One region of the Dehalobacterium formicoaceticum genome, then DNA from elsewhere that is predicted to be linked to it. Evidence: predicted binding sites of a transcription regulator. Region 1 holds the regulator's gene; the other holds the start of a gene.
What was found. The regulator LexA, encoded in region 1, represses DNA repair genes until DNA is damaged. The targets are predictions, from matches to a motif close to CNAACANNTGTTNG.

Region 1 (11,752 bases):
TTTTATCAAACGGGGCGTAGGATCTCTCACGTACAACAAGATCGTCAACAGGAAAGGCCTTATGATATAGAGATGATTGGCTTATTTTGCGAAAGAGGGATTCTTTATGACAGAATCAACCAAAGAGTGGATCAGATGATAGAAAATGGACTAATTGAGGAGGTGACAACACTTATAAAAAAAGGCTATTCTCCCCGTCTGAAATCCATGCAAGGATTAGGATACCGACAAATAGCAGCTTATCTCACGGGAATTGTGACAAAAGAAGAGGGAATTCGTCTGTTGAAAAGAGACACCAGACATTTTGCCAAAAGACAGTTTACTTGGTTTAAGAGGGATCCAAGAATCAAATGGTTTGATGTCATGAATTTTTCCACAAAAACCCTTTGTGGTGAAAAAATTTATGAAATATTGGGAGGGACTACAGGAGCTCCTGTAGAATAATATAATACCAAATGTTGGAGGGATTTTTATGACGAAGAGTAATTTCAATTTACAGGACTTTTTCTTAAATCAGGTGCGTAAAGATAATACCGGTGTCACCATTTTTTTGGTAAATGGCTTTCAAATAAAAGGCTTTGTCCGAGGATTTGATAGTTTTACTGTGGTTATGGATGTTGATGGGAAACAACAGATGGTTTATAAACACGCCATTTCCACAATTATGCCTAACCGACCGGTGAACCTGATGATGGAGAAACCGGAATAATTGAATGCAGGCACGGAATAAGTAGGTTTAAGGACCTTGAAAAAACAGGAGAGATGACCCATTAAGGCACAATACGTTGTGCCTTTTGTCTGCTTGATTTATCAAATTCCAAGACTCCCACTTCTATAAGTGGGAGCTCCTATTTTCACTTCAGGTGGGGTAGATTCCCCGTCTGAAGCCCCGATGTTCAGCTTTAGCTGAACGAGTTCACTTTAGGATCGAAAAATGATGTCAAAATTTCCTATCGCTAAGCACAATCATGATTTTGCGAAATACAATAATACTATGACCTCTTCTTTTCACGAGGTGAAAAATTTGGAAATTAAGATGTGTTTAAAACCGGGAGGGAAAAGAATATTTGAAACTCTTTCATCTCATTCGGAAAATAATAAGAGAGATGAAACACTCATAAATGAGGAAAAAGAAGAAGCATCCTCCTTCAATAATCCAAAGGTTCAAGAGTTATTTAAAGAATTGGAATCCCTTGTGGGACTGCAAGAAGTAAAGAAAAAAATTTACGAAGTGCAAGCTTTTATCGAAATCCAAAAAAGGCGCTCCAAAGAAAACTTAATGGCGGAATCGACAATGCTCCATTCCATTTATAAGGGAAATCCAGGTACAGGGAAAACTACCGTGGCGCGCATAGTTGGCAAACTTTTTAAAGAAATCGGTGTTCTACAAAAAGGACACTTAGTCGAAGTGGAAAGAGCCGATTTAGTCGGCGAATACATTGGCCACACAGCCCAGAAAACCAGAGAACTGCTCAAAAAAGCCGGCGGCGGAGTTCTTTTTATAGATGAAGCTTATTCTCTGGCCCGGGGCGGAGAGAAAGATTTTGGGAAAGAGGCCATTGATGTGCTGGTAAAAGCCATGGAAGACAAGAAGGACCAAATGATATTAATTTTGGCGGGTTATAATCGTGAGATGGACTGGTTTTTAAAAACCAATCCCGGTTTAAGATCCCGGTTTCCCTTGCAGATTGAATTCCCCGATTATAAAATAGAAGAGTTAGTGGAAATTGCCAATCTGATGGTGCAAGCTAGACAATATCAATTAACTTCTGAATCCAAGATGACTTTGGAACGAATTTTACGTACCCACTTAATGACAGGACACGAGTATGACGGTAATGCTCGCTATGTTAGAAATATCGTCGAATCTGCCATGCGTCAGCAGGCGGTTCGTTTAATCGGGCTGCCCAAAAACTCCCGGGAAGATTTAATGACCATTGAAACATTGGATATTTTGAAAGCGACGAGAAAACATAACAAAAATACTGAACTATAGTTTTGGGAGGAAAGCATGGAACTGGACACACGCATCGTTTTAGCAGAAACTGCGGCTGAGAAAACGCAACAAGAGATCAATGAAAATGTCAGCTATAATTTGCATAAGGTTTTAACTGCCTTTCGTAATCATAAAATTTCTGAACTTCATCTGCAATCATCGACAGGATATGGATACAATGATGTGGGCAGAGATGGGCTGGAGGCAGTATATCGGGAAATCTTTTGCGGCGAAGAGGCATTGGTACGCCATCAGGTGGTTTCCGGAACCCATGCCATTACCTTAGCTTATTTCGGAAATCTTTTCCCCGGAGATGAACTTTTATCAGTAGGAACACCTTATGATACCCTGCTCAAAGTGATTGGCTCTGAAAAAAAAGAAATGGGCACCTTGAGAGAATTGGGCATCGCGTACAGGGAAGTACCTTTAGCTGAAGATGGGAGCATTGATCTTACCACTGTGCTGGATGCCATTTCTCCCAAAACGAAGATGGTATCCCTGCAACGTTCCAAGGGATACCAGTGGCGGCCTTCTCTCACTATTGATGAAATCGCTGTAGTGACGAAAGGGATAAAATCAAGATGGCCCCATGTAATTGTTTTTGTTGATAATTGTTATGGAGAATTTGTTGAGAAAAAAGAACCCCTGGAGGTGGGTGCTGATCTCATTGCCGGCTCTTTAATCAAAAATCCGGGCGGGGGTATTGCACCTTGCGGAGGATATATCGTAGGGAAAAAGGAGTTAGTGGAACGCGCAGCAATGAGATTAACAGCTCCCGGTATTGGCGGAGAAATCGGTCCCAGTTTGGGTAATAACCGGCTCTTCTATCAAGGTCTTTTTCATGCTCCTCACGTAGTGGGAGAAGCTCTATGGGGAGCGGTCTTTACTGCCTCCTTATGTGCCGGATTGGGATTGGAAGTGATGCCTCAGGAAGATGGCATACGCACAGATATTATCCAAGCCATCAAGATGGGAAACAGGGAAAGGGTCCTGGCCTTTTGCCAAGGTATCCAACGCTATTCACCAATTGATTCCCATGTCACGCCTGTTGCCTGGGATATGCCTGGATATGAAGATCAGGTCATTATGGCCGCCGGTGCCTTTGTCCAGGGCTCCTCCATTGAACTGAGTGCTGATGGACCGATGCGGGAACCTTATATTGTTTATATGCAGGGAGGAACCAGCCGCCAGCATGTGAAACTGGCAGTAACAGAAACAATTAGGGAAATGATCATGAACGGATTACTTTAAAAAGTATAAAAAAATGGCTGAACTACCTATCCCAAGGAAGCAGCCATTTTTCTATTTTTAGGCATATGCTTTCAAGATCGTTCCTGAGCATACCCCGGCTTACTTACATTGCCCGATACAATCCAATCACACGACCGAGAATTTTTACATCATTCACAATAATAGGAGGCAAGAAACGATTCTCAGGCTGCAATCGGATGTGATCTTTTTCCTTAAAAAATCTTTTAATTGTGGCTTCATCATCAATTAAAGCTGCCACAATATCTCCATTGCCGGCGATGTCTGTTTTTTCAACAATGACATAATCTCCGTCCAGAATCCCTGCTTCAATCATACTCTCTCCCGAAACATGCAGCATAAACAATTCATTTTTTGCATTGATAAAATCAAGGGGAACGGGGAAGTGCTCTTCCACATTTTCAACCGCCAGGATAGGGAGTCCGGCAGTAATTTTACCAATAATCGGGATATTGACCATCTCTCTTTGCATCTGAATATAACTGCCGTCTGTAATTTCAATTGCTCTGGGCTTAGTGGGATCTCGTCTGATATATCCTTTTTGCTCCAGGACCGTTAGATGGCCATGTACGGTGGAACTGGAGCTCAAACCAACAACATGCCCAATTTCCCTTACGGTGGGAGGATACCCTTTTGTTTTGATTTCTTGTTTTATGTAATCTAAAATTTCGATTTGTCTTTTTGATAAATCTTCGTACATGTATAGCACCCCCAAAAATAAAATATTTTTGTGTTGAATTACTTTGTTAAATTGTAACATAAAACCTAAATAAATTCAAACATTTGTTCGAATTTTTATTGACAACGTACCTCTGTTCGATTATAATAAGAAAAAAGGAACATTGGTTCGGAGGCGATGCATATGAAAAGAAAATATATTAAGGTCAAAGTAAATTTAAGCAAATTTAAAACATTCTGCTTGTTTTTTGCAGCCCTTATGGTATGTATTAGTCTCGGTTTCAGAGCTTTAGCAGCCAATTTTACAGAGGAAAAAAACAATTCGGCATATTTGGAAATCATCGTTAAAAACGGTGACACCTTATGGGATCTAACTGAGCAACATTATCAGGGCCAAGAAGACCTTAGGAAGATAATCTATCAAATTAAAGAAATCAATCATTTAGAACAAACAGAAATTATACCCGGACAGATCATCATGATACCCCAGTCATAAGAAAACATGCCGCCGTAAAACATCGTAAAACATTAGAAAACCTGAAGTATAAAAACATTCTTGCTGTAAATAATAAATTTATGTATAATAAATAAGTAACTTAATAAAAAATGTTTTCTAGGGTTCCGCAACGTTTTGTTGGTCTGGTCCGAGAGAAAACTCACAGCTTAACTGTGTCACGGAAGGATAAAAGCCTGGGAGAAACTGTATAACAGTTGTCTTCTGGGTTTTTTTTAAAATTTAAATGGAATAAGAACGGAGGTTTTGTATGAATGCAAACTGGATACAAGTATTTGCTGCCGCTTTTTTTGAAGTTCTATGGGTGATTGGTTTCAAACACGCAGATGATTTTTGGACTTGGACGGTCACCGCAATTGCCCTCTTTCTTAGTTTCTATTTATTGATTAAGGTCGGACGGAAACTTCCTGTAGGCACTGCCTATTCTGTTTTTGTAGGCCTAGGCACAGCAGGAACTGTTATATCTGAGATTTTATTCTTTGGAGAACCATTTAAATTAGCTAAAATACTTTTGATTTTACTTTTATTAATAGGTGTAATCGGCTTGAAATTGATAACTGAAGAAAATGAACAGGAAGGAGCTGAGTGTTAATGGCATGGGCTTCTTTGATATTAGCAGGGATATTCGAAATGCTTGGTGTGACTTCGATATATAAATTTAATAAGGTTCGTAACTGGCAATCCCTGATTCTTTTATTAGTCACATTTGGAGCAAGTTTATTATTTCTTTCTTTTGCAATAAAAATATTACCCATGGGAACTGCTTATGCAATTTGGACCGGAATTGGCGCATCTGGCGGAGCATTAATTGGAATGATCTTCTATGGTGACTCAAAGGATTGGAGGAGGCTTGTATTAATTGCAATGGTGATAGGAGCAGCAATAGGATTAAAGCTCGTCTCATAGGGGGAGATGGACGTTATACTGTTAACTTCCTATAATAATAATTATGTAAACTAGGATATTGTTTTAACCCGGGAGAGGGTCCTCCAGCCTAAACCCGAGGTCAAAAAAATCAATCGTGGTGTGTTTATAATAAGCCCCTATCTCTAATAATCCATTTGATATTTTTTTGAATGCATAAATCCTCAATATTTTTCCGAAGTTTTATATTATCTCTATAAAATCGCGGGTAAATTCTTACTTTCATTTGATCATCTATAGAGATAATTATTACCTGGTTAGGAATTAATGCATCTAAAATTCCTGCAAATTCAAAACCGTAAATACCAGGTTTATAAATCTGCCGATCAAATTTTATTTCTCTAATTGTATTCCAAGGAATTTTTTTATTATTTATTTCAATTGCATCATCGGTTAACATAATCCTTTTTGAACCAGTAATAACATGCAAAACACGTATTAATAATATAATAAAAAAAATAAAAGCTAAAAATCCAGCTAATCCATCATCTATACCACCGGATATTATAATGATGATTGCAAATAAAACTGCGAACTTAACTATTGATTTGGTGTTTGCAGACCAAAAAACCTTTAAATATTCATCCACATTGCCCATTATTATTTTCTCCTACTATCATAAAAAGCATTACGAGGTCTTCTTTTTCACCAATATGCTGCAATAGTTATTTCCTTTTTTACCTACCCTTCTCTAAAAAATTAATTCATATTGCATAATTAAAAAAGATGAAACCATAATCGCTGCCTCATTAATGGCTTCTGTATCCAGATAATGATTAGCACTTAAATCAAATAGGATATTAGCAGAACCCTTGATTTCATCATCACCCAGCCACAACTTAATCGTTAAGGGGAATCTGGGAAAAAGGTGCATTTTAGCACAAACGTCGGCTCCTTCCTCCAGGGAAGCATCCAGTATCAGACATGCCGCCTTTATTTGCTCTACCGGTTCCTGTAAGAGATTTTTTACAAGAGGATCAATACATTTACTCAAAATAGCCGAGTAATTGACGTTTCCATGTTCTAACTCGCGGTATGTGATTAATTTATTTTTAATGGGAGCAGCATCAGCTCGGGAAAGATAGTGGAGAATAAGCCATCTCCAATTCCAGGTAGGCATATGCTTTGAACCGCTAAAAACAATATTACCCTCCGGATATTTTATATCAAAGACTTGACCAAGGCTTTTTAACCGTATCATAGATTGATTTGGATCAAAGATTGCTCCACTATTTCCCGTCATCTTCAGCGGATCTTCCGCCGCAAAGCACTTTATGGCATATTCGAACGCTGGTTTATAATTATAAGTGTCTTTATCCTCGGCTATCATATAAGGAAACATTATTTCCCTCCCCCTAACAAATATATTACCAGGGAATTTTATCATCGTCATCTCCTCTTAATATGGGGAGAATCATACTATAGAGAGGTTCTTCTACATCTTTTAGCTGAAGGTCATCCACACGTAAAATTTCGGACCCGTTAATTTTTAACCGCTGGGCTAACTCTGCTGCCGTATAGCCCCGGTTTTTCCTTAATTCTTTCACGGTTTTTTTCCTGATTCCAAATCCAAATATCAAATTGTGATCCTCCATCATTATTAAACAGGATTAGAAAGGAGCCTTCGAAAGCACCTTATTTTTTCATCGCCGAAAGCTTCACATTTTCATTTGCTTCTTCCAGGGAGCTAAACCCATACCGTTTAACGGTATTTTCCAGAAGACGTTTGCTGCCGTTGATCCCCTCTGCTTTTTCCTTAAGAATATGTTGATAATACAGGTTCAGCGTTTTTTGGGAATAGGTTCCCAACTCCCCTCTCAGATAAGTTTCAATGGAAGTGGCATAGGGTGTGTCTTCACTGGTATAAACAGGGCGTCCTCTTTGGCAAAGATATGGATAGATTGTCATTAATTCTTCTTCCCAAAATAAATGGATCGTAACAATATCATCAATTAACCGGATCATTTCCTGGTTTAAAGGCGGCAGTTGATCCTGAAATTGGGCAAATTCCAGGGGAGCTGTAGATTGCATCATTCGAGCATATTTTTCCGTTACCAGGTTTCGGCCATCTTGAAAAGCTATTTTCAAATCCTCCAGATAACTTGCCAAAGCCTCCTCCGGCCAAGTCACCCACTGACTAGAACGCATGATTTCAAAGGTTTTAGGATCATCCTGACAGGACGCCCGCCCTCCCTGATTGGAAACATTTTGAAACATAGTCCATTCCATTGCTACAATTTGCTTTATTAATTCTTTGTTTTGCTTTATTAATTCTTTGTTCATGTTCATTTAAACCTCCCTTTCCTCACTCTTGAGGTAGCATTACCGTTATTCGACCCAAACGTTCATCGCCTGAATCCTGGGGTCCATGATATGCCTTTGCACCAAAGGCCCATGATCCAGCAAAAAGTCACTGTCCGAGTCCGTTAACCCCTGGAGTTTTAATTCTTCAATGATTTGCCGACAAATCTCTTCAATAAACATGGCTTTCTTTTCGTAGACTTCCTGTCCCGTTGATACCTGGTGGGTTCTGACCAAATCAAAATAAAGCTGATACATTTCCTCCCCTAAAATTGGCAATCTTTTTAAAGCTTTGTGCATCCATTTATAAAAGGGCTTGTACTCTTTATTCAGGAGAAAGACCATGGAAATTCCCCCATTGATAAATTCTGTTTCGCAGCATTGAGCAGCAACCAGTTCCCCGCGTTTTACTGTGCGCATCAGGTTATATTGACCGGATTGAGCCACGGTCATGCAACGGGCCGCAATTTTTTTGAGCCGGATGTCCTCCGGATAAAAAGCTTTCAATTGTTGGCGGAAAGAGCTGAATTCACCGGAAGGATCCGTAAAGACCCGGCCATTGGTGGCCGTAGCCAAATAAGTCTCCGGAATCAGACGCCATTCCAACAAGTCCGCAGGAACATGGTCAAATCCGATAAATTGCTTATAAAATTGACCGATTTCAAATACTCCGGTACGTCCTTCTCCCCACACACTGACATTACGGCAAGGAACTCCGGCAAACTCTCCGGGCAGCTGTTCATATTCTTTCTGAAGTGCTACACCGATAGCCTGATAAGTTTCTTGATTTAACCAAAGACAAAAAGATGGGCCCCAATCATGATCTCGAGAGATTTCATCATCAAAGGAAAAACATTCTGAACCGGATCCGACCAGACCGGCTGCGATTTGTTCTTGATATTGAGGGAATTTTTCTTTGATCATGGGAATTCCGAATTCATTAAAATAGCGTTCTGATAAATCCAGACCCTGCATGTTTCTTGCCTCACTTTCTTCCCTTTGATATGGAATCATGCTTTTACCTGGTGTCCCAGTTTTTGTTTCAATCGAGCGACGGTGTACATACTTTGCTCATATTCAGGATGATTTTTACCGTATATTTTACCACAGGTGTGAGCAACTTCACTATGGTACTGGATTGCTTTTTGATCCTGATCCAGCTTTTCATAGAGCAATCCCAGGTTTGAAGCTGTGGAAAGATATTTTTGGTGCTCAGGACCAAAAATTCCGGATAAAATATCCAGAGCTTCAAGAAACAGCGGTTCTGCTTCTGGATATTGACCGATCACCAGATAATGAGAGCCCAGGTTATTTAAACCGGAGGCGTAATATGGATGATTTTTACCCACTGTTTCATCATAGATTTCTAAAGCCTCCTTTAAAAGAGCAGTTGTTTCATCATTTTTTCCCAGGGCCCGATAAGCACTGGCTAAATTATTCAGACTGGTGGCATAGGTAATTCTATTTTTCTCCAGCTTGCGAATGATCTCCAATGCTTCTTCATGAAGTTCCACTGCTTTTTCAAATACTTCCATGTCTTGATAGAGTAGTCCCAGATTGTTTAAACCGGTGGCATAGAGAAAATGCTCTTTGCCCACCGTATTTTCATAAATCTTTAATGCCCTAAAGAACATTTCTTCAGCCTTGGGATAAATTTTCATGAGACGGTACAAACCGGCAAAATTATTGATAGCTGTGGCATAATCAGGATGATCTTCTCCTAAAATTTCTGATATAATTTTTGTGGCTTCCAGAAATGCAGTTTCTGATTTTTCAAATTCATGCATTTCCCGATAATAGCCTCCCAGGTCATTAAGTGCGGAGGCATAGTCCATTTGTCCCCCATTTTTCATTTTTAATAGTTCCACAACCTCTTTCAGCAGAGGTTCCACCTCTCTTAAGCGCCCTTCTCGATAAAGTTGATCAATTTGAGCATTTAAAGAATTAATATCTGCCATCTAAGACACCCCACATTCCAATATGAATTATTCTAAGATCATCATTCCATGGTCATCTATATTAATCCGGATGAGGTAAAATGATCAAAAGATTTTGATCCATTGTATAAATACTACCATCTATTCCCTCTTTATTCAACGTGTTTCTGTTTTGGGTCATCTATATCCCAATAATATCAGCTCCTGAATAATGATTCTACCCCTCAGATAGGGCAAAAAAAGAACGCATCAAATGCATTCTTTTGTTATCGTTAATTTTGATATTTTTTTAAACCCAGGCAGGCTGTACCCACGGCATTATCCGTCGAATATTTGGGATCTGCAAAATAGAGCATAGCCCCCACAGCGGGATGTTCCAGCCGGTAGATTAATCTTTGACGCAGGTAAGCGTTGGCAGCCACGCCGCCGACCATGAGAATTTCTTTTAATCCTGTGCCCTGAATTACTTGGCGTAAAACCTTTTCTAAGGTAGTTGCGATACAATGCTCCACAGATCTGGCCACAGCCTCTGGAGGAAAGCCTTGATCTAATAACTTGCGGGCTCCGGTTTCGGGACCTGAAAAGGAAAATTCAGTTCCCTTCACACCGGTTGTTAAATAAGGGATTTCACCCCGATATGTATGCGCCAATTTTTCCAAATGAGCACCGGCAGGAAAAGGCAGACCCAAAGAGACCCCTATACGATCCACAAATTGTCCGGCATGCAAATCCGTGGTGGCGCCCAGAATTTCAATGGAAAAATGATCTTGCCCTTTTATAACCTTTAATACCTCTGAAGTACCTCCTGAAAGATGGACAGCAATAAATTCATTGGAGCAGGGACCATCGGCGGACCAAATACCGGCCATAAGATGCCCTTCCTGATGACTGGTCATATAAAAGGGAATTTTTTTGATCTGAGCAATCATTTGGCCAAATCCATGGCACACTGTAAAAACCGGCATATAAGATTTTTCTATCGGCCGGGGCTTGGTGCTGACGCAAACGCTTTGCAGCTGGTCCATATCAAATGCCTGGGCCAGCTCATTAAATAAAAGCGGCAGATTCTGCACATGCTGAAAAACAGCTTCCGATTGCATGAGGCCTCTGTCTCCCGGTTTTATCCTTAATACTTTGCGCAGATCCTTGATTAATTGGCCTTGATCATTCATTACGGCAATAGAGGTAGTATAGCAGCTGGTATCTATCCCTAAATGCATCATAACCTGCCCTTAAGAAAATCGGATTCTTTTTGGATTTTGTCTAAAATGCCGTTGACAAACTTACCTGATTCTTCACTACCGAACTTCTTGGCCAGGTCAATCGCCTCATTGATCGTTACACTATGGGGGATGTCCTCAAGATACTTCATCTCATATAAAGCCATACGCAGTAGATTTTTATCTACCTTCGCCATGCGTCCAATATCCCATTCCTCAGCATATTGATTAATACAGGTATCCAGCTCTTCCAGGCAGTTCCTCGTTCCATCCACCAATTTCAGGACAAAGCTTTCATCTTGAGGGGATATTTCCGCTCCCAGTAAAGTTAATTTTGCCATTTCCAATGAATTTTGCCCTACATCCATTTGAAAAAGCATTTGTAAAGCTTTTTCTCTTGCTAACCGCCTGCTCACTAAAGTGCCTCCTTAAGGATTAATGATCATTAAATATTCGATCTAAGAAATCACGAAATCCTACATTGTCATCTATGCGGCGACCGATAAAATAACCAATAACGACACAGAAAGCAATGAAAACCGCTTCAAAAAAACCTAAAACGACAACCATCAAGCCAAAAAACAGCCCTAAGATAACGCCTATGGTTTTCCCCCGATGATGTTTCCATAAATCAAGAAAAAGATTTCCCCATTCCACGAAGTTTCCCCCTTAGTCTACTCTGCTTTTACTTTCTTGAGACACATGGGTAATCAATACTTTTATCTCTGCCACGGAGAGGCCTGCAACCTGGTCCAAATACTCTTTCACCAGCGTCTGCAGCTCCTCAGCAGACTGGGGGATAATCGTTCCTGGTTGCATACTTACTTTCAAAAACAAGGCGATTCCGTCCCCGGTATGCTTAATAAGCGGCTTAACTTCCTTGACGCCTTTAATTTGGAAAGCAGCTTTTTTG
Region 2 (11,752 bases), 620 kb from region 1:
TAAGGATACGAATGGCATCCCTGTTTAATAATGTTTCCATATGAGGACGAGCTGAGGGGAATAAACAGCGGTTGTTTTGCTGATCAAAATACTGTAACCTGGTTAAAGCCTCCGGTAATGATAAGAAAGAATAGTCCCGTTCGAAAGGGAGAGATCTTTCCATGCAGAAAACACACTTGGCATTGCAAACACCCGAAAGAGGACCTAAAGCTTCCATGTTGGTCTGGGCGCAACCAGTTTGCCAGTGGGCTAAATTCCGCAAACGGAACCCATCAACTTTTATTGGTTGTCCCTTATGTTCCAATTCAACAAGGGACAATATTCTCTCAATTTCACTTTTTATGGCCTCAATACGAGGTTCAACAATTTCATACATAAACATATCACCTATCTTAATCAAAGAATTTTTTATCACATGCGCGTATTTTATAATTTTATCTTTTCGCCAAACGTGCCTCATAAGTTAATTAGTATATAAAGATAAGATGAAATTTGATGTTGTATAGATTGTTTAAACACAATTCCTTATTATTAACTGAGTTCTTGCATCAGGTGAAGTTTTACCCCATCTGATGCATAGAATTCTTAGAAATCGTTATCCAGAAACTTTGTGGCAATTAGTTATCGGATATATTGAATCAACAATTTATTTGTTCTGAATATTTTATATATTTCGATTAAATCCTGTTAATAATTGTTTCCTTCGCAATTTATTATTGCATAATTTTGTATATAAATAATTCGATCAGAAAATCGGGATTGAGGGGGTTGACTTGACATTTTATCGATGAAATACAGCAACGATGGGTTGCCTTTATTTTTTGTTTACATTATTATATTAAATTTTCTGGAAATAAAAGAAATTGTGAGCAATTAAAAGGATATACTTTTTAAAGCAGAAAATTTCGTTTGAAATTCTTTTATTTGAACTTTGACCCTATCAGATGCTTCTGCTATAATTCAATTAAGCTCCAAGGAATACCTAAGGCGAAACACCTCAGGAGCCGGAAGCAGAAACGAAACATGAAAACCGATCAGACAGCTAAAGAATCTTAAGATTCAAGGTCCCTTGAAAGGAAACAGAAACTGATTGCTTCAGATAAGCAAAGTGGAAGTGCCCAAATGAAAAGATCATCAGATCTGAGTAAAAAAGCATGGAAGGTGCGCAAGTCCGGGTAAGCAGCAAGAAACGGAATAACAGGTGAGATAAAAAAGGCTGGGCAAGACTGAAAGGTTGATGAATGGGGAAACAAAAGCAGAAGGCAGATTGAGGAGAAAAGTCGATAAAGGTTCGTTGGAGCTTACGTTTTATAAGCCACCGGCTGATGTGGAAGATGAAATCAGCCGGTGGCTTTTGCTGTCCATGCCAAAAATGGCAAAGAACTTATGAATGAACCTGTAGCATTTCACGCGCAAGCGCCAACAGTTCGGCGGTTGCCGCACCGGAATCCTCCGCCGCAAAAATAGCCGATACCACAGCGACGCCATCCACGCCGCTGCCAGAGAGTTGCAGGATATTCTTACCCGAAATGCCGCCGATGGCGACGGTGGGAACATGGACGGCGCTGCAGATGGCCTTAAGGGTTGCGTTGGACATCTGATTCACATCCGTTTTTGTAGAAGTAGAGAACACAGCGCCTAAGCCCAAATAATCCGCGCCATTTTTCACTGCCTCCAGAGCTTCATCCACGGTGTGCGCGGAAACGCCGATGATCATGCCATCGCCCACACGCGCCCGGACATCGGAAATGGACATATCCTCCTGCCCCACATGGACGCCGTCTGCGCCGCACTGAATGGCAATATCCACATTGTCGTTGACAATAAAGGGAACATGGTATTGCTTGCAAAGCTTGGAAAGAGCCATAGCCTCTGCAAGAAAGGCATCTTCGTCCAAATTTTTTTCTCGGAGCTGGATACAGGTAACGCCGTTTTTCAGGGCAGCTTCCACCTGCTCATACAGGCTTCGCTCCCCCACCCATACCCGATCCGTTACCGCATACAGCAGCATTGCTTTTTTATCGCATTTCATAGTTCGCACCTCTTTCCAACTCATCAGGAGACAGATTGTAAATAGCATCAATGATATAGTTTCGATAGCTGGAATTCCCGTCCAGTTCCGTCATACGCCGCTTTGCCTTTTCTCCGCAAAGACCCATGGTGCAGACTGCGGCGGCAGTTGCCTCCAGCGTGTGCCCCGGATTGGCCGTCACATACGCCGCCGCCATGGCGGAAAGCTGACAGCCGGTTCCGGTAATCTTGCTCATGTCCGCATGGCCGTTCCGGATGCAGTAGGCTGTGTTCCGGTCAGCAACAATGTCGATGGCTCCGGTGATGGCAATTACTGCGCCGGTCTTTTGGGCAAACGCCTTGACAAAGGTGACCGCCTGCTCCAGATTTTCTTCCGTAACCCGGTCGGAGACATCCGCATCCACCCCTTTTGTCGTTCCATTCCCTTGGGTCAGAACCTTGATTTCGGAGACATTGCCCCGAATGACCGCAAACTGAATCTCTTGGAGCAGCTTCATAGCAGTGCTGGTGCGAAGGACAGATGCTCCGGCGCCCACAGGATCGAGAACGACGGGATGTCCCAGCTCATTCGATTTTCGCCCGGCGGCAAGCATCGCGGGAATGGTGCGCTGATTCAAGGTGCCGATATTGATAGTAAGGCCGCCGCATATGGAAGTGATCTCTTCTACTTCATCTATATCATCGGCCATGATGGGTGAAGCACCGCAGGCCAAAAGAATGTTGGCACAGTCGTTGACGGTGACATAGTTGGTGATATTATGAATCAGCGGGGACTGATTCCGAACATTTTCAAGCATTTCCTTCATCATAATTCAATTGCCTTTCTTGTTGTAAATAGCTGGCGTTAAGGCGAAACTGTATATCCGCCAGAACACCGGATTTTTGCAGTGAATAGACTAAAACGCCGGACAGGAACGCACCGGCTGCGGTTGAGATCAAAAACGGAATAATGTATGCGTAAAACACCAGTCCGGCAACTGCCTGCCCCAAAAACAAAACTGCTAGGGGATAGGCGCTGAGGCCGCCCAAAATGGCGGTGCCGAATACCTCCGCGGCCAGTGTGGGGAAAAGCTTTTTGGTTTTACGATACATCAACCCGCAAAGCAGGGCGCCAAACATGCTGCCGGGGAAAGCCATCAAGCTGCCAAGGCCAAGTAAATTCCGTATCAGGCTTGCGCTGAAAGCAACGCCCAAGCCATAGCCGGGGCCGAGCAGTACGGCGCAGAGGATATTCACCATGTGCTGCACAGGGGCACACTTGCTTCCCAAAACAGGAACGGCGAGTAGACTGCCAACAACAGCTACCGCACATAAAATTCCGGCAATCGACAGCTTTTGAATATTTACTTTGTTCATAATGTAAGCTCCTTTTTGATTGATGCAGTGAAAACGGCAATAACAGCGTCGCTTTCCTTTTTAGTAGAAATGGTCAAACTTCGTCCAAAAGGTCGGTCGAGACTTTCTGGTCTCCTCTCGCGCCGGAACACGGCTTCCCATCGCTGTTATACAAGACACAGGGCGCTCCCCCTTGTCCGTCACGGCCTCACCGTGAATGCCGTCATCACATCCTTTCAAAAAGTGCAATAAAAAACGGAAACACCGATACGGTGTCTCCTCCGAAAGAATCAGACTATGACTCCCTACGGCGGCATTATCCGCATCAGGTTCCAGGGTCGAAGTTCAATGACTTCCTCTCAGCCTGCAATACAAGCTCCCCTTATTTAAGTATATTATACTGCACTGTTTTTAAAAAAGCAAGAAAGACGGTTCATAATCAGCATTACAGATATTTTCCTATAATGTTCCCAGAAGCCGCCACAATCCGTCCCCATGGACACCCACCTCCCGATCCCAAGCCGAGGACATAATCGGCACTGAAAGTCATGTCGGGTTTGGTTTGCTATAAAATTTCAAGCCTTTAGGGGCAAAATAAAAACCATCTGCCGACAGAAATCCTCTATCAGTAGATGGTGCATGTTTGGTTTGGTCGGGATGACAGGATTTGAACCTGCGACCTTTGCGTCCCGAACGCAACGCTCTACCAAGCTGAGCCACATCCCGGAATTTTCCATATATGTAATTTAAATGTTATTGCGCATTAACAGTCATTTGCTGGTTCAGCAACTCCCCCCCAAGTTGAGCCATGTCCCAAGCACGTTCAATTTTAACTCAGTTATTCCATAATGTCAACAGTATTTATAATGATGAATTAAGACGACTTTACTTGATTTTATCTTATGTAATGAACCCTTTAGGTTAATTGGGGAAAGCCCTGCTGCCTTAAGGCATCATAAAGGATGATGGCCACGGAATTAGAGAGATTTAACGACCGCAGGTGTTTGCCCATGGGAATGCGGATACAATGATCCCAATTTTCCTTTAGAAGAGTCATGGGCAGCCCCGCCGTTTCCTTGCCGAAGACGATAAAATCATCTGCCTGAAATTGCACCTGGGAATAGTTTTTATCCGCCTTGGTAGTGGCAAAGAAAAAGCGGTTTTGCGGGTATTTACCCCTTAACTCAGCAAAACTCTCATAATAATATATGTCCAGATAATCCCAGTAATCCAAGCCGGCTCTTTTTAAATGTTTATCATCCACAGAAAAGCCCAGCGGCTTCACTAAATGGAGAGAGGTCCCCGTTACAGCACAGGTGCGGGAGATATTCCCGGTATTTGCCGGTATTTCCGGTTCCACCAAAACAACATGCACGCCTATACCCTTCCTTCTGTTTTTTGTGCCACCACAAAGATCCTGCGGCTGGCCTCTGAAGGAGGTTCAAAAGAAAAAGCATTGAACACGTCTAATACCTTAAATCCGGTTTCCCCCAGGATCACTTCCACATCCTTTAAATGATGATGCTTTTCCTGATGCACTTCTTTAAATTTCCCATAATCATGATCTTCTCCTCTTACGAATCCTGTTACCCTGATTTCCCAAATCTCCTGATCCGCCAAATAATAGATTTCGTAAATCAGAGAGAATTCCTCTGTATCCACAAAGCTGATCTCCTCTTTTGCACTATAGGAATATTTCTCCACCAGATTCAAATCAAAGATAAAGATTCCGTCATCGCTTAATGTTTTGTTGATACTCTGAAAACAGCGCGCTAATTCTTCTTTGTTGATCAGATAATTTAAGCCATCCTGAAAACAGGTTACCAGGTCAAATTCCCGTGATAGCTCCAGTTCTCGAATATCCTGTTGGAGAAAAATAATTTCCATTTTTGCCTCAGCAGCTTTTTTTCTGGCATGCTGCAGCATGGGCAAGGAAAGATCCACCCCTGTTACCCGCCAGCCCATCTGGGCCAGTGGAATACTGGTATTCCCGGTCCCGCAGGCAATGTCCAGAACACTTTCAATTTCTTTATTATATTTTTCTGATAATGTTTTAATATATTGAGCCCACTCCTGATAATCAATGCTTTCCATTAACTGATCATAGATAAGGGCCAAACCTTGATATATTGACAACCGAATCACCCCGCCTTAATATTTTAACATACTTTTCCCATTCTGCAAGATGGCAGGGCTCTTTAAAATACCTGATCCCAAGCTAAAAAGCAACGTAAAACGTGATTTGAAGTGAACTCATTCAGCTAAAGCTGAACATCGGGGCTTCAGATGGGGAATCTACCCCACCTGAAGTGAAAATAGGAGCTCCCACTTATAGAAGTGGGAGTCTTGGAATTTGATAAAATCATGGTATATGGTATCATTTGGTTCATAAAACTGTAGTATAATAAAGATCTAATTAAGCAGCGTGTCCGCGTATGAATCGAAAAAATATAAAATGAAAAGAGGAAATTAAAATGTCTAATTTCAAAGAACTGGCACCGGAGGATTTTCACGAAAGCCCCTTTCAATTGATCGGCAAGGACTGGATGCTGGTAACGGCAGAAAAGGATGGAAAAGCCAACACCATGACAGCCGGCTGGGGCGGCTTCGGGGTGATGTGGGCCAAGAATGTGGCTTTTGTGGTCATTCGTCCCCAACGCTATACCAAGGAGTTTATCGACGGAGCCGATACCTTTTCTCTGACTTTTTACGATGAAAGCATGCGTAAAACCTTATCTTACCTGGGAACTGTCTCCGGCAGAGATGAGGATAAAATCGCCCAATCCCGGCTAACTTTGGCCCGTTGGGGAGAAACCCCTTATTTCGCTGAAGCGAAGCTGGTCATCATCTGCCAAAAGCTATTTGCCCAGGAATATCTGGAAGGATCTTTTATTGATCAGGGGCTGCTCACTAAAAACTATCCGGGCAAGGATCTTCATACCTTATATATTGCTGAAATAAAGAAAATTCTAGTTGCAGATGTGTGCGCGTAAGTCGGGTCCGATACCCCTTAGCAAGTCGGCTCCCTCCTGATGCGTGGAAAGCCATAGGGGCAAATCCTGATCCTCAAGAATCACCGGCATCCGATCATGAATGGACACCAGGGAAGCATTGGCTGCGGTAGTCAAAATCACAAAAGCCCGGTACATGCGGCCGGTTTTATCGTCTTTAAATTGGTTGTACAGACCGGCCATATAGAGAATTTCCTGATGGGGCAAATATAAAAAATATTTGTCCTTTTTCTTTTTGCCCACATCCTTCCATTCAAAAAATCCGCTGGCAGGAATAACACAGCGTTGGGCGGCCAGAGAGGAACGGAACATTTTTTTGGTGTCCGCTGTTTCCTGACGGGCATTGATGATCACCCCCGGGCTATTCCAGCGGGGATACCCCCATTTCAGGGGAACCGCCTGGGATCCCCCTCCCTCTTTGGGCAGAAGAACCGGGGCCACATTGGTGGGAAAGATCTCTCCCGTCTTCATCGCCTCCTGCTCCGGGGTTCCGGCAAAATTCTCTTCAATTTCCTGAAGTATCTTTCTCATCTCCAAGTGATCTTCCTCATCAATGATGGCATAGCGACCGCACATGATGGTTACCCCCTATTATTCTGATTTTTAATCTTCCTTTTAGATTTCCTTTTAGGTTTCCCTTTAGGTTTCTTTTTTTAATCCTTTTTCCCTTCAACAAACCAACGATCTTCTTCCAAAAACAAAAAGGTTTCCCGTCCCCAAATACAGCAGGTGTAACGCATCCCGCAGCCCCCGGCTTTCAAGCTGGCCGCCGGCCGCACGTCCAGCACCCGGTCAATTTCGAAACGACGCCCATCTTCCCAGATAACACTTTGGGGAACCAGTCCTCCCTCTTTATCGAAACGGGCTGTAACATCCACGTAAACCTTCCGTGTCATTTTATCATCTCCTTACATCATACCCTGATCCAATCATGAAATCTGCTCATGCCTATTTATGAAAGTACCCGACAGGATGAATCACATGCTCTTCTTTGGGATTGAGGCCGGTGAGTTTCCGATCCTCCAGCATCATCCCCCGCTGAATACTGAAATAGCCAAATCTTTTTCGGAGGATATCCACAGTCCGCTCCAGATCCTCCCGGCGTTTCCGTTCTGCCTCATTGATGAACAGAGAAACCTGCAGCGGTTCTCCCTCCGGAACAAAGTCCATGCCCCGGACACCAATGCTCCTTAAGGGCTTATCCCAGGAATAATTTTTGGCAAACAGCTCCAAGGCCAAAAGAGCAATTTCCCCGGACAGGTTTGTGGGCCTTTCCAGTCTTCCCTGGCGTTCAAAAACAGCCAGATCCGTATCCCGTACATGAATCTGCACCCGGCGGCACCTGAAACCATGGGACCGCATCCGGGCAGCCACGCTTTCCGCCAATACGTAGATCACCAGGCGCACATCCTCATTATTCACCAGGTCCCGGGGGGTGGTGGTACTGTTGCCGATGGATTTAATAATACCTTCATAGCCAAAGGGAGCCACGGGAGAGATATCCTCCCCGTTGGCAAAGGACCATAAAATATCCCCCCATTTCCCCAGGAGAAAATGAAGAAAATATTGACTGGTCCGGGCCAGATCCCCAATGGTACGAATCATATACCGCCTTAGTTTTTTATCTGTGGAGCGCCCTACATAGAGGAGATCGGACACCGGGAGGGGCCAGGCCAGGCTGCGAAAGTTTTCCCGGGAAAGCACCGTGGTGGCATCCGGTTTTTTCATATCCGAGCCTAATTTTGCAAAAATTTTATTGTAGCTCACGCCCACGGAAGCAGTGATCCCCAGTTGAAATTTAATACGCTCCCGGATTTCATCGGCAATTTCCTTGCCCGTGCCATAAAGTTTGGCACTGTGGGTGACATCCAGCCAGGCTTCATCAATGCCAAAAGGTTCGATTTGGTCCGTATAGGTTAAATAGATCTCCCGAGCCAAACGAGCAAAGCGGAGATAAAGGCTGAAATTGGGGGGCACCACCACTAGATCCGGACACTTTCGGCGAGCTTGCCATAAAACTTCCCCGGTTTGAATGCCTAATTTCTTGGCCGGATAATTTTTCGCCAGCACAATCCCGTGCCGTAAAGTAGGATCCCCGCCCACCACTACCGGCTTTTCCCGGAGTTCCGGCCGGTACAGACACTCCACGGAAGCATAAAAATTATTCAGATCCGCATGCAGAATAACTCGATCCAAGAAAAACACCTCACATCTAGAACATGTGTTTGGTTAAAGTATAGCGGCTTTCTCAGAAAAAATCAAGGCTGGGCAAGGATAAAAATATTCTTAAATTTGATAGAATCACCTGACAGAATATGTTATACTGAAAAAAAGATTTGTCTTACTTTAATAGCAATTCCCCATCATTATCATTATAAAGAAAATTTGGCTTACGCCAAGCCGAAGGCTTTGCGTAAGCCTTCGTTGCACTCAATAAAATTCCGGACTGATTCCTAAACCAAGATAGGAGGAAAAAAGATGAGTTTTTTCACTGATCAAATACAAAGTCACAAGGGTTCCAGCCCTTGCCTGTTTTATCCTATGGCGCCCAAAATGGAAATTTCTATGACGGAGCTTTTAACGGACAGTAAGGTGCAGGAACGGGTGCTGACGAAAATAGCCCACGGCTATCCTGTAAATGCCGTGATCCGTATGACCGAGCTTTGGTGCGAAGGAGCCTCCTTCGGTATGTCTTGCACTATAGCAGATGATTCTTTTCCCCGGTTAGGTGATCCCATATGCACAGAGCCCCAAGCTCTGGCAGATGTAAAAATCCCCCAAATTGAAAATAAGACCACCGCCCCCTTGATTGAGGCAGTGCGCCTGGCTGTGCCCAAGATAGAGAAGCCTTTAATTATCGGTGTCACGGGCCCCTTTACCCTGGCTTCTGTTTTGAATGGTGTCGAAAATATTATGATGACCTGTATGACAGCCCCGGATCAGATTCACGATTTTTTAAGCCGCATCACGGATTATATAATTGAATATATCTCTGCCTATAAATCTGTGGGTGCCGCGGGAATTATTTTAGCGGAGCCTTCCGCCAGCATGATCTCCCCCGCCATGATGGAGGAATTCTCCAATGCTTATATTCAAAAAATAATCAAAGCCGTGCAGGACGACACTTTCTCTCTCATCTATCATAATTGCGGCGCCGTTAATCCCCATTTAAAGACCATCTCCCAGCTGGATGCAGATGCTTTCCACTTTGGCAGCGATGTGGATATGGGTCTGGCTCTGGATATCCTGGGCAAGAATAAGTTTGTCATGGGCAATGTTGACCCCCGTTTATTTATCACAGCCACACCCGATGAAATCGAAAAGCAAACGACAGCGCTCCTGAATACCTATGGAGAGAGAGACAATTGGAGACTCTCCACAGGATGTGATTTGTCGCCGGATTCCTCCATGGAAAATGTGGAATGTTTCCTGCAGACAGCAAATCGTTTTTAAAAAAGTTTTACTCTATAAAAAGCCTCTGCATGGCACTTATCCATGCAGAGGCTTTGGTTTTACTTTCAGAAGGTATAGGTTTGTAAATGATGAAAGTATAAGTGCAACTACGGCTTCCGCCGTCGCCAGAGGCTTGGCGTAAGCCAAGTTTCCTAATGAATTTCAAGTATTAAATTGGCATTAAATTACCCCATAATTTTACTTAGGGCCATTTCCCGACCAGCTTCCAGGTGATCCCGCCGCAAAATATCCAGGGCTTCCAGGAAGCGTTCCTCCCGGATCGCTTCCACAAATTGATACAGGGCCTCCAGAACCTCCCTGACATAGCCTGTTTCCTTTTGGGCGTTAATGCCAATGCGGATCAATTCATCCTGATTCCCCCGATAAATACGGTTAATGCGCTCATTTCCATAGATGCTGACAATCTCCATATGCATTTCCGTATCTGCCCGTTCCCATTCGTATGGATCCCGCTGAGCTGCCTTCATCCGCACTACTTTCTCCTCAATGCGATGAGCATACTCCCAGGTCTTTTCCTGATCAAAGATCATTTTTAAAGCATTTTCCTCCAATAAACTGCGTAATTGAAAAATCTCCAGGACATCCTGACGGGTGATTTCCTTGACGCGCATTTTTTTGCGAAAATCAGCGACAATCCAGCCCTCGATTTGCAAACGATGCACCGCCATACGCACCGGCATGCGGCTGGTCTTCAGTTCTTCTGCCAGCTTCGCTTCCGTGAGAAAAGAGCCGGGAGCATAGGTCAGATTTAATATTTTTCTCTTAATATTATCATAGGCCATCTCAGACAAAGATTGATGATTATCCATCAAGCTACCTCATTTCCGTTCACATATACCGGTACCCCCGGTTTCTGCCCCGCAAGAAATCCGGCCCGCTCCAAAATCCATGCCGGTGAGGGAGGCAGCAACTTCTTGAAAGCGTAGTCCCGGCCCAAATGGCTGTAGGTCTCCTTGCCTAAACGATGATAGGGCAGGATCTCGATCCCTTTAAGTTTTTTGAGGGAGCGGCAAAATGCTCCTGTTGCTGCCAGATTATCATCAGAATCGTTAAGACCCGGGATCAGAGGAATACGCACCATGATTTCCACGGGATGGGAAGACTGATCAATGCGCCGGATATTGTCCAGAATCAGGCTATTATCCACACCCACCCATTGCTGATGAAGATCACGATCCATCAGCTTTAAGTCTACATAGAGGTTCTGCAGGAAGGGCAGGATCTTTTCCATTTCGCCCCAGGGAGCATAACAGCTGGTTTCCAAGGCGGCAGGAATGCCCCGTCTTCCACACGCCCTGAGCACCGCTGCCGTAAAATCAACCTGACTTAAAGCTTCACCTCCGCTGACGGTTACCCCGCCTCCGGAGTGGAAAAAGAAAATTTCATCCTTGGAGATTTCTTTAATAACTTCTTCAACAGTCATAATGCTCCCATATTGCTTCCAGGCCCTATGGGGGCATTTGACGACACAAAGAAAACAACGACTGCATTTGGTCTGATCAACTGACACCTTTGACACCTTTGATACCTCTGAACTTAAATGCAGAGCTCCGGCGGGACAGGAGGCAACACAACGACCGCATCCCATGCAGCGTCCTGCGTCGTATCCTTTTTCCGGCGCCCGGCATTGGGATTCCGGGGTGGAGCACCAGGAGCATTGCAGGGGACAGCCTTTTAAAAACAGCACTGTGCGGAGTCCTGCTCCGTCATGAATGGAGGTGCGCTCAATTCTAAGCACTGTACCCATAAGCGACAAATCATCCTTCATCCCATCACCCCACTGAGATTCCATGCTGCACCGTACGTCCGATGATATCATCCTGAACGTCTTTGCCCAATTCCACAAAGTAGGCGGTATATCCGGCCACCCGCACCAAAAGACCCCGATAAGCCTCCGGATT

Region 2: a site for LexA is predicted at 8,592-8,605, ahead of dinB (DNA polymerase IV). Genes of this name have one in related genera too.

The regions. Positions count from the first base shown of each region.
Region 1 covers NZ_CP022121.1:2,717,849-2,729,600, forward strand. The annotation lists gene miaA (tRNA (adenosine(37)-N6)-dimethylallyltransferase MiaA) at 1-444, shown strand, start outside; gene hfq (RNA chaperone Hfq) at 473-709, shown strand; gene CEQ75_RS13125 (AAA family ATPase) at 1,037-1,996, shown strand; gene CEQ75_RS13130 (methionine gamma-lyase family protein) at 2,012-3,247, shown strand; gene lexA (transcriptional repressor LexA) at 3,351-3,965, opposite strand; gene yneA (cell division suppressor protein YneA) at 4,128-4,439, shown strand; guanidine-I (ykkC/yxkD leader) riboswitch at 4,546-4,642, shown strand; gene CEQ75_RS13145 (DMT family transporter) at 4,708-5,049, shown strand; gene CEQ75_RS13150 (DMT family transporter) at 5,049-5,363, shown strand; gene CEQ75_RS13155 (hypothetical protein) at 5,488-5,979, opposite strand; gene CEQ75_RS13160 (DUF3786 domain-containing protein) at 6,073-6,723, opposite strand; gene CEQ75_RS13165 (transcriptional regulator) at 6,749-6,961, opposite strand; gene CEQ75_RS13170 (DUF4125 family protein) at 7,017-7,670, opposite strand; gene CEQ75_RS13175 (DUF4037 domain-containing protein) at 7,710-8,657, opposite strand; gene CEQ75_RS13180 (tetratricopeptide repeat protein) at 8,693-9,640, opposite strand; gene CEQ75_RS13185 (tRNA (adenosine(37)-N6)-threonylcarbamoyltransferase complex transferase subunit TsaD) at 9,892-10,842, opposite strand; gene nusB (transcription antitermination factor NusB) at 10,839-11,255, opposite strand; gene CEQ75_RS13195 (DUF2273 domain-containing protein) at 11,275-11,496, opposite strand; gene amaP (alkaline shock response membrane anchor protein AmaP) at 11,509-11,752, opposite strand, start outside.
Region 2 covers NZ_CP022121.1:3,336,693-3,348,444, forward strand. The annotation lists gene CEQ75_RS16205 (radical SAM protein) at 1-376, opposite strand, end outside; gene thiE (thiamine phosphate synthase) at 1,385-2,032, opposite strand; gene thiM (hydroxyethylthiazole kinase) at 2,019-2,840, opposite strand; gene thiW (energy coupling factor transporter S component ThiW) at 2,821-3,387, opposite strand; TPP riboswitch at 3,651-3,759, opposite strand; tRNA gene CEQ75_RS16225 (tRNA-Pro) at 4,016-4,092, opposite strand; gene trmL (tRNA (uridine(34)/cytosine(34)/5-carboxymethylaminomethyluridine(34)-2'-O)-methyltransferase TrmL) at 4,283-4,741, opposite strand; gene CEQ75_RS16235 (class I SAM-dependent DNA methyltransferase) at 4,744-5,502, opposite strand; gene CEQ75_RS16240 (flavin reductase) at 5,841-6,359, shown strand; gene CEQ75_RS16245 (SOS response-associated peptidase) at 6,336-6,953, opposite strand; gene CEQ75_RS16250 (hypothetical protein) at 7,031-7,273, opposite strand; gene dinB (DNA polymerase IV) at 7,326-8,573, opposite strand; gene CEQ75_RS16260 (uroporphyrinogen decarboxylase family protein) at 8,856-9,830, shown strand; gene CEQ75_RS16265 (GntR family transcriptional regulator) at 10,016-10,660, opposite strand; gene CEQ75_RS16270 (glycyl-radical enzyme activating protein) at 10,660-11,643, opposite strand; gene CEQ75_RS16275 (glycyl radical protein) at 11,624-11,752, opposite strand, start outside.